Linked DNA regions of Chelativorans sp. AA-79. The protein of the gene in region 2 interacts with the protein of the main gene of each other region in a pairwise test. Links are inferred from orthologs where the notes say so. Each region holds a gene or a part of one and is shown on either strand. Other genes may lie near its edges.

Region 1 (3,282 bases), 2.2 Mb from region 2 along the record:
GGCAGGACGGGTACTTCCAGGTGATGGCGGAGCCCGTCTCGACCTGGGTCCAGGAGATCTTGGAGTTCTTGCCGCGGCAGTCGCCACGCTTGGTGACGAAGTTGTAGATGCCGCCCTTGCCTTCCTTGTCGCCCGGATACCAGTTCTGCACCGTCGAGTACTTGATCTCGGCGTCGTCGAGCGCAATCAGCTCGACCACGGCCGCGTGCAGCTGGTTCTCGTCGCGCTGCGGCGCCGTGCAGCCTTCCAGATAGGAGACGTAGGCGCCCTCGTCGGCGATGATCAGCGTGCGCTCGAACTGGCCCGTGTTCTTTTCGTTGATGCGGAAATAGGTGGAAAGCTCCATCGGGCAGCGCACGCCCTTCGGCACATAGACGAAGGAGCCGTCGGTGAAGACCGCGGAATTGAGCGTGGCATAGAAATTGTCGGTCGGCGGCACCACCGAGCCCAGATATTTGCGTACCAGTTCGGGGTGCTCGCGGATCGCCTCCGAGATCGAGCAGAAGATGACGCCGGCCTTGGCCAGTTCCTTCTTGAAGGTCGTCACGACCGAAATGGAATCGAAGACGGCATCGACCGCCACCCGACCCGAGGAATAGACATTGTCGCTCGGCTCCGCCTCGCCGTCGCCGGGTTTGCGCACACCGGCCAGGATTTCCTGCTCTTTCAGCGGAATGCCCAGCTTTTCGTAGGTCCGCAGGAGTTCGGGATCCACCTCGTCGAGCGAAGTCGGCCCGGCCTGGAGCTTGGGGGCGGAATAGTAATGGATGTCCTGGAAATCGATCTTCGGGTAGCTGACGCGCGCCCAGCTCGGCTCCTCCATCGTGAGCCAGCGGCGGTAGGCGTTGAGGCGCCACTCGGTCATCCACTCCGGCTCGCCCTTCTTGGCCGAGATGAAGCGGATGATGTCCTCGTTGAGGCCCTTGGGCGCCTTGTCGCTTTCGATGAGCGTCTCGAACCCGTATTTGTACTGGTCCACATCGATCAATCGGACCTGATCGATTGTCTCCTGCACTGCAGGCATCAGCGTTTCTCCATCCATGCCGGAGTCAAGGTCCGGCCGTTTTGCAATTCTGGCAGCTTATGCCGGTATTTAGGGAATCCGCGTGCCGAATTCACCCATGCGATCACAAAATATGTGTCATTTACTCCATTTTTCTCCCGGTGTTCGCGGCACCCCTTCGACCCTCACGCAGCGGCCGTGTTCGCCCGCCGGCGTGCGACAACCTTTTCCAGCGCGGCGGCGAAGGCGCTGATCTCCTCTTCCGTCGTCGCCGGCCCGATGGAGACGCGAAGCGCTCCCGCCTGGTCTCCGAAACCCATGGCCTGCAGCACATGACTCGGCCCCACCTTGCCCGAGGAACAGGCCGAACCCGCCGAAAGCGCGATGCCCGCCAGATCGAAGGCGATCTGCGCCGTCTCCGCCTTCATCTCGGGGATCGAGAAGAACACGGTGTTGGGCAGGCGCGGAGCCTCCCGGCCATAAATCACCGCGTCGGGCACGAGATCGCGGATGACCGCCTCCAGGCGCTCGCGCAGCGCCTGCGTCTCGCCCATGCGTGCCAGCGCCGACATCCCTTCCCGTGCAGCGGCGCCGAATCCCGCAATGGCCGCGACATTCTCCGTTCCGGCACGGTGGCCCTTCTCCTGGCCGCCGCCCGTCACCAGTGCGCAGGGCATCATGAGATCGGATGCGCCCACGACGGCGCCAACGCCCTTCGGGCCGCCTATCTTGTGCGAGGAAAGAATGAGAAAGTCTGCGTATCCAAATGAAATGTCGAACGAAATTCTTCCTGCCGCCTGAACGGCATCAAGGATCGTAACCCCGCCGGCCTTCTTCACCAGCGCGCCGATCTCCTCGATCGGCTGGATCACGCCGGTCTCGTTGTTCGCCACATGGGTCGCAACGAGCGGCAGGCCACGCGCGCCGTCATGGGCGGCAAGCGCGCGTTCGAGCGCGGCAAGGTCGATGCGCCCGTCCGGCCCCACCGGGACCCGCTCCACCGCCTCCGGGGGGAAGCGGCCGCCGGAGAGCATGCAGGGATGATCGGCCGCGCTTACATAGAGGCGCGAAAAACCGAGCGGCGCCCGCCCCATGGTCCAGTCCGGCGAGAGCAGCATGGTCGCGGCTTCCGTCGCGCCCGAGGTGAAGACCACATGCGCCGGCTCGCCGTTCACGAGTGCCGCCACATCGCGCCTCGCCTCCTCCACGACGCGCCGCGCCGTGCGGCCCTCCATATGCACGGAGGAGGGGTTCGCCGCATCGAGCGCCTCGATCACGGCGCGCCGCGCAGCATCCGTCAGCGGCGCCGTGGCGTTGTAATCGAGGTAGATGCGCGGTGCAGCCATATCCATCCGTTATGCCTTCTGCCACAATTGTCGCGGGGAAGGCGTTATTTCCTTGAAGTTCCAAGGCAAGCCGTCCTATCTACGCGGCTGCCGACGGGCGACATAGGCCGCCCAGTTTTGAACAGTTCTAAAGTAGCTTCTATGGAGGCAAAGGCCCCGCGTCAAGGCCTGCCGCGCACCGCCGACCGGCTACGCGGTTGTTGGCAAGGGGTCAAGGTGGAGTAAGAATGCCCGAGGTAATCTTTACCGGCCCGGCCGGACGTCTCGAAGGCCGGTATCAGCCGTCGAAGGAGAAGAATGCGCCGATTGCGCTCATCCTGCACCCGCATCCGCAGTTCGGCGGCACGATGAACAACAAGATCATCTATGATCTTTTCTATATGTTCCAGCAGCGTGGCTTCACGACACTGCGGTTCAATTTCCGCGGCATCGGGCGGAGTCAGGGGGCTTTCGACCACGGCACGGGCGAGCTCTCGGACGCCGCCGCCGCGCTCGACTGGGTGCAGTCGCTGCATCCCGATTCCAAGAACTGCTGGGTCGCCGGCTATTCCTTCGGCGCCTGGATCGGCATGCAGCTTCTGATGCGCCGGCCGGAGATCGAGGGTTTCATCTCCATCGCCCCGCAGCCGAACATCTATGATTTCTCCTTCCTCGCGCCCTGCCCGTCCTCGGGTCTCATCATCCATGGCAGCGCCGATCGCGTGGCGCCGCCCGCAGATGTGCAGACCCTGGTGGACAAGCTGCAGTCGCAGAAGGGCATTACCATAACGCAGAATACGATCCCCGACGCGAACCACTTCTTCACCAATGCATCAGATGTATTGATCGAAGAATGCGCGGAGTATCTCGATCGACGGCTCAGAGGAGAACTCGCCGAGCCCCGCCCGAAACGCCTAAGATGAAGCATCGGATCCGCCGTTAAGCGAACTATAG
Region 2 (7,650 bases):
GCGATCCCGGCAGGATTCGAACCTGCGACCCTCAGATTAGGAATCTGATGCTCTATCCTACTGAGCTACGGGACCGTTCCGCACCGCACTCATACCGCGTCGTTTCGGTATCGCCAAGCCGAAATAGCTGCCTTGCGCGACCTGCCGCGGATAACTTGAGACATTTCGCCGCGCTCAGGGAGCCAGCGCCCTCTCCGCCAGCCGCACCCAGTAGCTCACCCCGTGCGGGATGGCTTCATCGTTGAAGTCGTATGCCGGGTTGTGGAGGCCGGCACTGTCCCCGTTCCCGACGAAGATGAAGGCGCCGGGGCGGGCCTCGAGCATGTAGGAGAAGTCTTCCCCGCCCATCATGGGAGGCATGTCCGTGAACACATTGGCAGCGCCCGCCACCTCGCTCGCCACGCTTCCAGCGAACCCCGTCTCCTCGGGATGGTTCACCGTCACAGGATAGTTCGGGTCGTATTCGACGCTCACGCTCGCTCCGCCGGCGTCGGCGATTCCCCGGCAGATGGCATGAAGCCGCTCTTCGGCAAGCGCGCTTACCTCCCTCTTCAAGGTGCGGATCGTGCCCGCCAGTTCCACCTTGTCGGGGATGATGTTGTGCGCGTCGCCGCCATGGACCTTCGTCACCGAAACCACCACCGATTCCAGCGGATCGATCGAGCGCGCGGCGATGGTCTGCAGGCCGAGCACGATCTGCGCCGCCATCACCACCGGATCCACCGTCCTGTGGGGCATGGCGGCATGCCCGCCTTTGCCGTGGACAGTGATGGCGAACTCCGCCGTGGACGCCATGATCGGCCCCGGGCGGATGCCGAACTGCCCCACCGGCAGGCCCGGCAGGTTGTGCATGCCGAAGACGCGGGTGATCCCGAAGCGCTCCATCATGCCGTCCTTCACCATCTCGTTACCACCGCCGCCGCCTTCCTCCGCGGGCTGGAAGATCACCGCCACGGTACCCGCGAAATTGCGCGTTTCGGCGAGGTACTTCGCCGCTCCGAGCAGCATCGCCGTGTGCCCGTCATGCCCGCAGGCATGCATGCGCCCAGGCATGGCGGAGGCGTAGGGCTTGCCGGTCGCCTCTTGCAGGGGGAGCGCATCCATGTCCGCGCGCAGCCCGACGCACGGCCCCTCGCCGCGGCTGCCGCGGATGATACCGACCACGCCCGTTCGCCCGATCCCCGTGGCCACCTCATCGCAGCCGAACCTCTCGAGCTTTTCCCGCACGAACGCAGCGGTCTCATGGACGTCGAAGAGGATTTCCGGCCTGCGGTGCAGATCACGGCGCCACTCCCTGATCTCTGCATGAAGCTCTGCTGCGCGGTTAACGATCGGCATGAAAAACTCTTTCCCTGTGCTTGCGGTCGGCGAGAAGTTTAGAAACAATGAATCAGCGATCGCGCCACGATAACGACAAATTGCGTTGGCTATCGCGGCAAGCGGTTGGAAAATCCGCGGTGAACGGTAATTTCCTCGCGCATTTTTCGGATATCCGCAACAGGCGCGCAACATGGAATTGGACGCATGCGGCATTGGCGACACAAACCGATCATTCTGGCCGCGACGCTCTTCGCGTTGCTCCTCGGTCTTCCGGCACATGCCGGCCCCTTTGTTCTCCTCGACGTCGGCAGCGGCCGGGTTCTGGCCCATGAGGATGCCTTCCAGCGCTGGTATCCCGCCTCGCTCACCAAGCTGATGACGGCCTATGTGGTCTTCCGCGCTCTCGAATCCGGCGCGGTTCAGCTCAATTCGCCCGTGCGCATCACGCAGAACGCCGCAAAGGAGCCGCCCAGCAAGATCGGTTATCCGCAAGGTTCGGTGCTGACGCTCGACAACGCGCTGAAGATCTTCCTCGTGATGTCGGCCAACGACGTCACCACGGCGGTAGCCGAAAGCGTCGGCGGCTCGGAGGAGGCATTCGTCGCACGGATGAACGGGGAAGCACGCCGCCTGGGAATGACGGATACCCGCTTCATCAACGCCCATGGCCTGCCCGGGCCGTCGCAGTATACCACGGCGCGAGACCTTGCCATCCTGGTGCGCGCGCTGCGCACCGAATTTCCCCGGTATGCCGGCTATTTCTCCATCGAAGGCGTGCGCAACGGCGAATCCGTCAAGGAGAACACCAATTTCCTGATCGGCCGGTTCGATGGCGCCGACGGAATGAAGACGGGCTATATCTGCTCGTCCGGCTTCAATCTGGTGGCCACCGCAACGCGTGGCCGGCGAACGCTGGCAGCCATCGTCCTGGGGGCGCACTCGCAGGTGGAGCGAGCGGAGCTGGCCGCGGAGTTGCTTGCCCGCGGCTTCAAGGCACCCGGTCTCGGCGGGCCCAACATCGCCAGCCTCCGCCCGTCGGGCCAGACCACGGCGGCCGTTGCGGATATACGAGGCGAGATCTGCACGCAGGAGGCCGTTGAGCAGCGCATGAAGGAGCGCGACGACCAAGGCCGCTTCGTGCTCACCTCGCCCCATGTCCATCCCATGCAGCGCGAGCCGCGCGTCGTCGCCGTCGGCCTTGGCGGCGCGATGGGCGAGGAACCGGCCAAGCCGCGCTATGCCGATGTGCCGATCCCGACACCGCGCCCCGACTACACGCCTCAGCCGGTCGCCGTGCAGCAGGGCGGCTGACGTCTTGGAACCGACGCCGACCGTTGCACTCGTCGTGCTCACCGGATTTCTGGGCTCCGGCAAGACGACGCTGCTCAACCGCCTGCTGAAGACCCCGTCGCTGGCTCATACGGCCGTCGTCATCAACGAGTTCGGCGAGGTAGCGATCGATCACCTTCTGGTGGAGCAGGCGGCGGACGGCATCGTCGAAATCGGCGGCGGCTGCCTTTGCTGCACCGTTCGCGGCGAGCTCGTGGACACGCTCCTCTCCCTCACGGAGCGCCGGCCGGCGCTGGATCGCGTCGTTGTGGAAACGAGCGGGCTCGCCGATCCCGTGCCCATGCTCCAGTCGATCATCGCCCATCCGACGCTTTCGCGTCGCTACAGGCTCGAATGCGTGGTCACGATTGTCGACGCCATGCATGGAGCAGCCACTCTGGATGCCTATGAGGAGGCACGGCAACAGGTAACTTTGGCCGACCAGATCGTTGTTTCCAAAGCCGATCTGGCGGTGGAGGAGGACCGGCGGGCGCTCATGACCCGGCTTTCGGCCCTCAACAGCAGTGCCGAGCTTCTCGACAGCCGCCACCCGGCCGTCGTCGAGTGCCTGCTTCGCCCCGCTCTCGACCGGGTGAAGCCCGGTCTACCGGGCGCAGATCACCACGGGCACGATCACGACGGACATGATCATCACCACGATGACTTCCGCAGCGTCTCGCTCAGCTATGACGGCCCTTTGCCGGCTTCCGCGATCGAGAATTTCCTGGACCTGCTGACCACGCAGCAGGGCGAAGAGATCCTGCGGATAAAAGGGCTGGCCGAGACCTCCGAGAACCCGGGCCGCCCCCTCCTGATCCAGGGCGCGCAGAAACTCCTGCATCCACCAGAGCTCCTGGGTGCCTGGCCCGATGGCACGCGAGGCACGCGCATCGTCGTGATCGGCCGTGCTCTAGACACCGACTATGTGCGCCGCCTCTTCGCCGCCTTTACGGGCCAGACGGCGATCGATACTCCCGATCGCGCCGCCCTTGAACGCAACCCGCTTTCGATCCCGGGGATCAGGCGTTAACCTGCCGGCGGCGGTTTCCGACCTTGATCGAGGTCAAGGTGCGGCCTCTCGACGTCAACCACCGCGCTCGATGAGGAAGCGGTGCCCGCCGGATACGGTTTCCGTCTCCACCAGGGGGTGCTTCTCATTATTGCAGAAGGCCGGAATGTCGATGACGGCCAGAGGGTCCGTCGTTTCGACCCAGAGGCGTTCTCCGGGCTTCATGCCCGCCAGGCGCTTTTTGGCCTTCAGCACTGGCAAGGGGCAGTTGAGCCCCCTGAGGTCGTAAACATCCGACATGCGTCCTTGGGAACTCACTTGCGGAACATGTTCCAGAGGCGGCTCATCCGGCCCTGCTCCGGCTCGGGAGCGGTTTCCGGTTGCGCGGCAGCAGCGGCGGGACGATTCGGATTGGGTGCCGGCGCTGGTGTGGAGCCGGTGGTGAGTGGGGTCGCACCGACTTGCATCTGCGTCTCCGTCACCGCACCGTTCGCCTCTGCGGCCGCCGTCGCGGCTTCCTGCTCCGCTGGCGGCTGTTCGGCCGCGGCGGTCGCCTGCGTGGCCGGGGCCGGGCGTGGGGGCGGCGCATACGCGGTGACGGGCGCCGATTCCGGTGCCTTTTGCTTCGCCACCATCACCGGTGTCAGGGACGGCGGCTCGGGCGTGACCCTCTCGCCACGGGCGCGGCGGCGGCTCCAGTCGGCAACGAGCTTGGCCTCCTCGAGGCCGGCGATCGTGGGCTTCGGCTGCTGCTTGCTCCACTTCCAGGCCGCCTGGGAGACGGCGAGGTCCTGTTTCTTCTTATAGGCCTGATAGGCCGTCAGCAGCGCCTGCGGCTGGGTGGAGGGCGGACAGGCCTGCGTCGGTTCGAAGCTGTAGCCGTCGGCCGCGACGCGGTTGAAGACATAGCGCCGTTCGCAGACATCCACCTTGGGCGGGGACTTGGTGATCTCGAAATGGTCATAGCCTTCCTTCAGCATCTGCCAGAAGGGATAGTTCGGATCGTCGCGGTAGCGTGCCATGTTTTCCGGCGTCATGCGGAAGGGGAAGGCCTGGAGCTGGAACGCCTGCTGACCGCCGCGGAAGGCGTCCCGCGCGAAGGCGTAGATCTCCTCCACCTGCTCGTCGGTCATGGAATAACAGCCGGCGGAAGAACAGGCACCATGCACCATCAGATGCTGGCCCGTTCGACCGTTCGCCTGGTCATAGGCATTCGGAAAACCGACGTTGAACGAGAGATGATAGCTGGAATTCGGGTTCATCTGCTGCGGCCGGACGGTATAGAATCCCTCCGGCGCCTGCCGGTCACCCTCCGTGTATTTCGGACCGAGCTTGCCGGACCACTTGCAGATGTCGTAGCTCGCGATGCGGTCGTAGCGCCCGTCCCGTTTCTGCTTCCAGACCTCCAGCACACCCTCTTCCTTGAAGATGCGCATCATGATGGGCGAGTTCTTGCTCATCCCCTTGGCCTGCATGGCCTCTGTGACTTCCTGCGGCAGCTTGCGCTCGGCCTTGGGCGCGATGTCTTCCAGGGACCCGCTGCAGCCCGCGAGGATGAAGACCGGCAGAAGCACAGCACAAGCAAGACGGCTTTTCATGCGATGGTCTCGTTTTTGGGTCGCCATTCCCCTCTCCCGGCGGCAGGAGGCGGATATCTCCGCTACTAAAGACCGTTAGCCTTGACAAATCATTACCAGCCACGGCGCATTACGGCTTATCTTGAAGTGGGCGGCAAGGCAAGAATATGACGAACAACAGAATCTTGCTTGTTGGAGATAAGCGTGAGGGCTGAGGCCCGGACGGACCGGAACGATCGCTGGCGGCTTTAGAGCTGTCGACCGATGGCGAGGAATTTCTCCCGCCTGAGTTCGCGATAGTCGCCGCCAGCCTCGGTCAGGTCGCGGAACCCTTTTTCGATGGTCTCGCCAGCGGCCTGGATCACCGTCTCCGGCGAGCGGTGCGCGCCGCCCACGGGCTCGGGAATGATCCCGTCGATCACCTTCAGTTGCAGCAGATCCTGCGCGGTGATCTTCATATTGGTCGCCGCGTCCTTGGCGCGCGTGGAATCGTGCCACAGGATGGACGCAGCCCCCTCCGGCGAGATCACTGAATAGATGGAATGCTCCAGCATATAGACCAGATTGGCCGTGGCGATGGCGATCGCCCCGCCCGAGCCACCCTCGCCGATGATCAGGGCGACATTGGGCACCTTTAGGCCCAGGCATTTCGACGTGGACCGCGCGATCGCCTCGGCCTGCCCCCGCTCCTCCGCATCGATGCCCGGATAGGCGCCCGCCGTATCGACGAGACTGACCACCGGCACGCCGAAACGGTCGGCAAGATCCATCACCCGCACGGCCTTGCGATAGCCGTCCGGTCGGGCCATACCGAAATTGTGCTTCAGCCGGCTCTGGGTGTCGTTCCCTTTTTCCTGGCCTATGACGGCGATGGATTCACCGCGGAAGCGGGCAAAGCCGGCGACCACCGCCTCGTCCTCGCCGAAAGCGCGGTCGCCGGCGAGCGGCGTGAAGTCCGTGAAGAGCGCGCGCACATAGTCCATGCAGTGCGGCCGGTCAGGGTGACGGGCCACCTGCGCCTTCTGCCAAGGCGTCAGCGCCCTGTAGATGTCGCGCAGGGCATCCTTGGAGCGCCGCTCGAGCCGCGCGATCTCTTCACCAACGTCGACGGCCTCGCCGCTTTCGGTAAGCTTCTTGAGTTCGAGGATCTTGCCTTCGAGATCGGCGACCGGCTTTTCGAAATCGAGATAGTTATACATTCACCCGCCAAAAAATCGGACACGAGACACTGCGGTTTTGAGCACAAACGGCGAGGCCGCCGCTAAAATCGTGGTTTCACATAGCGGCCATGGCGCTAGTCGGCAAGCGGGTGGTGCTTCTGCACCAGTTCCTGCAGCCTCTTTTCGAGCACATGGGTATAGATCTGCGTGGTAGAGATGTCCGCATGGCCTAGGAGCTGCTGGACGGCCCTGAGATCCGCACCGTTTTGCAGAAGATGGCTTGCGAAGGCATGGCGCAGCACGTGCGGCGAGATCTTCGCGGCGGATATGCCCGCCCGCGCCGCCAGCCCCTTGAGCTCGCGCGCAAAGACCTGGCGGGGCAGGTGGCCGCTCGCGGACGCGGCCGGGAAAAGCCACGGGCTTTCCGCGAAGGCGGGATGCCGCGCCCGCTCCCGGACCCAGTGCGCCACGGCTTGCCGCGCCTTGGCTGAAAGCGGCACGATGCGTTCCTTGCCCCCTTTTCCCCGAACCGCGAAGAACCGTTCGTCCCTGAGCGCGACGCGGAGCGGCAGTGTCACAAGTTCCGAGACGCGCAGGCCGGAGGCATAGAGCATCTCGAGCAGCGTCGAGAGGCGCTGCGCGGCAAGGCGCTCCGGCGTGCCTTCGGACGCTGCGCGCGCCTCCTCCGCGGCCCGGTCGAGAAGAGCAAGCATCTGCTCCTCGCTCAGTGTCTTGGGCAGCGGGCGGCCTTTCTTCGGGCTGTCCAGCACGCCTGTCGGATCGTCGCCGCGCAAACCTTCCGCATAGAGGAATTTGAAGAACTGCCTGAGGGAGGAAAGCTTCCGCGCCTGCGTCGTGGGAGCAAAGCCGCGCCCGGCGATATCCGCGAGATAGGCGCGGATGCCCGCTGCGCTCGCATCCGCCAGCCCCAATCCGCCCGCGGTCATGAACACATCCGCGTCTTCGAGATCGCGCCGATAGGAGGCGAGCGTGTTGTCGCTTGCTCCGCGCTCGGCCGCCATCATCTCCAGAAACGCTTCGATCTTCGTTCCGCTCGCCATGAACCTTCGCCGCCATTGATGAGCCGTCCCGCCGATGATCGCAACAGAATGGAAAGAAACTGACAACGGATCGGGACTAGCGTTGCTCGAGTCGTTCCGGCGGGATAGGCACGATCATTTCCGTCCGCTTCGGCTCCACGAAGGTGGCCAGCGCATACATGGCGGCATAGAGGAGTGCCGCGAGGATCGCGATC

What was found. Proteins that work in one complex are often made in the same cells at the same time.
Region 1: the proteins of PVE73_RS03720 (region 2) and PVE73_RS14310 interact in binary tests that used the Escherichia coli proteins (3 or more experiments, as listed by UniProt). The link is inferred for Chelativorans sp. AA-79 from one-to-one orthologs.

What each region holds. Positions count from the first base shown.
Region 1 is NZ_CP120361.1:2,934,537-2,937,818, forward strand. What follows is about bases 270-3,096. They hold PVE73_RS14310 (cysteine desulfurase family protein), read right to left. Parts: upstream 2,350-3,096; coding sequence 1,189-2,349; downstream 270-1,188. Other genes in these bases: sufB (Fe-S cluster assembly protein SufB), read right to left, coding at 270-1,024; PVE73_RS14315 (alpha/beta hydrolase), read left to right, coding at 2,577-3,096. Also shown: more of sufB, read right to left, coding at 1-269; more of PVE73_RS14315, read left to right, coding at 3,097-3,251. UniProt on the Escherichia coli protein: Master enzyme that delivers sulfur to a number of partners involved in Fe-S cluster assembly, tRNA modification or cofactor biosynthesis. Catalyzes the removal of elemental sulfur from cysteine to produce alanine.
Region 2 is NZ_CP120361.1:723,394-731,043, reverse strand. What follows is about bases 2,347-5,227. They hold PVE73_RS03720 (sulfurtransferase TusA family protein), read right to left. Parts: upstream 3,959-5,227; coding sequence 3,734-3,958; downstream 2,347-3,733. Other genes in these bases: PVE73_RS03715 (murein L,D-transpeptidase family protein), read right to left, coding at 3,973-5,227; PVE73_RS03725 (GTP-binding protein), read left to right, coding at 2,636-3,679; PVE73_RS03730 (D-alanyl-D-alanine carboxypeptidase family protein), read left to right, coding at 2,347-2,631. Also shown: PVE73_RS03735 (M20 aminoacylase family protein), read right to left, coding at 175-1,338; more of PVE73_RS03730, read left to right, coding at 1,525-2,346; more of PVE73_RS03715, read right to left, coding at 5,228-5,256; PVE73_RS03710 (acetyl-CoA carboxylase carboxyltransferase subunit alpha), read right to left, coding at 5,484-6,434; PVE73_RS03705 (site-specific tyrosine recombinase XerD), read right to left, coding at 6,530-7,456; PVE73_RS03700 (histidine kinase), read right to left, coding at 7,533-7,650. UniProt on the Escherichia coli protein: Sulfur carrier protein involved in sulfur trafficking in the cell. Part of a sulfur-relay system required for 2-thiolation during synthesis of 2-thiouridine of the modified wobble base 5-methylaminomethyl-2-thiouridine (mnm(5)s(2)U) in tRNA.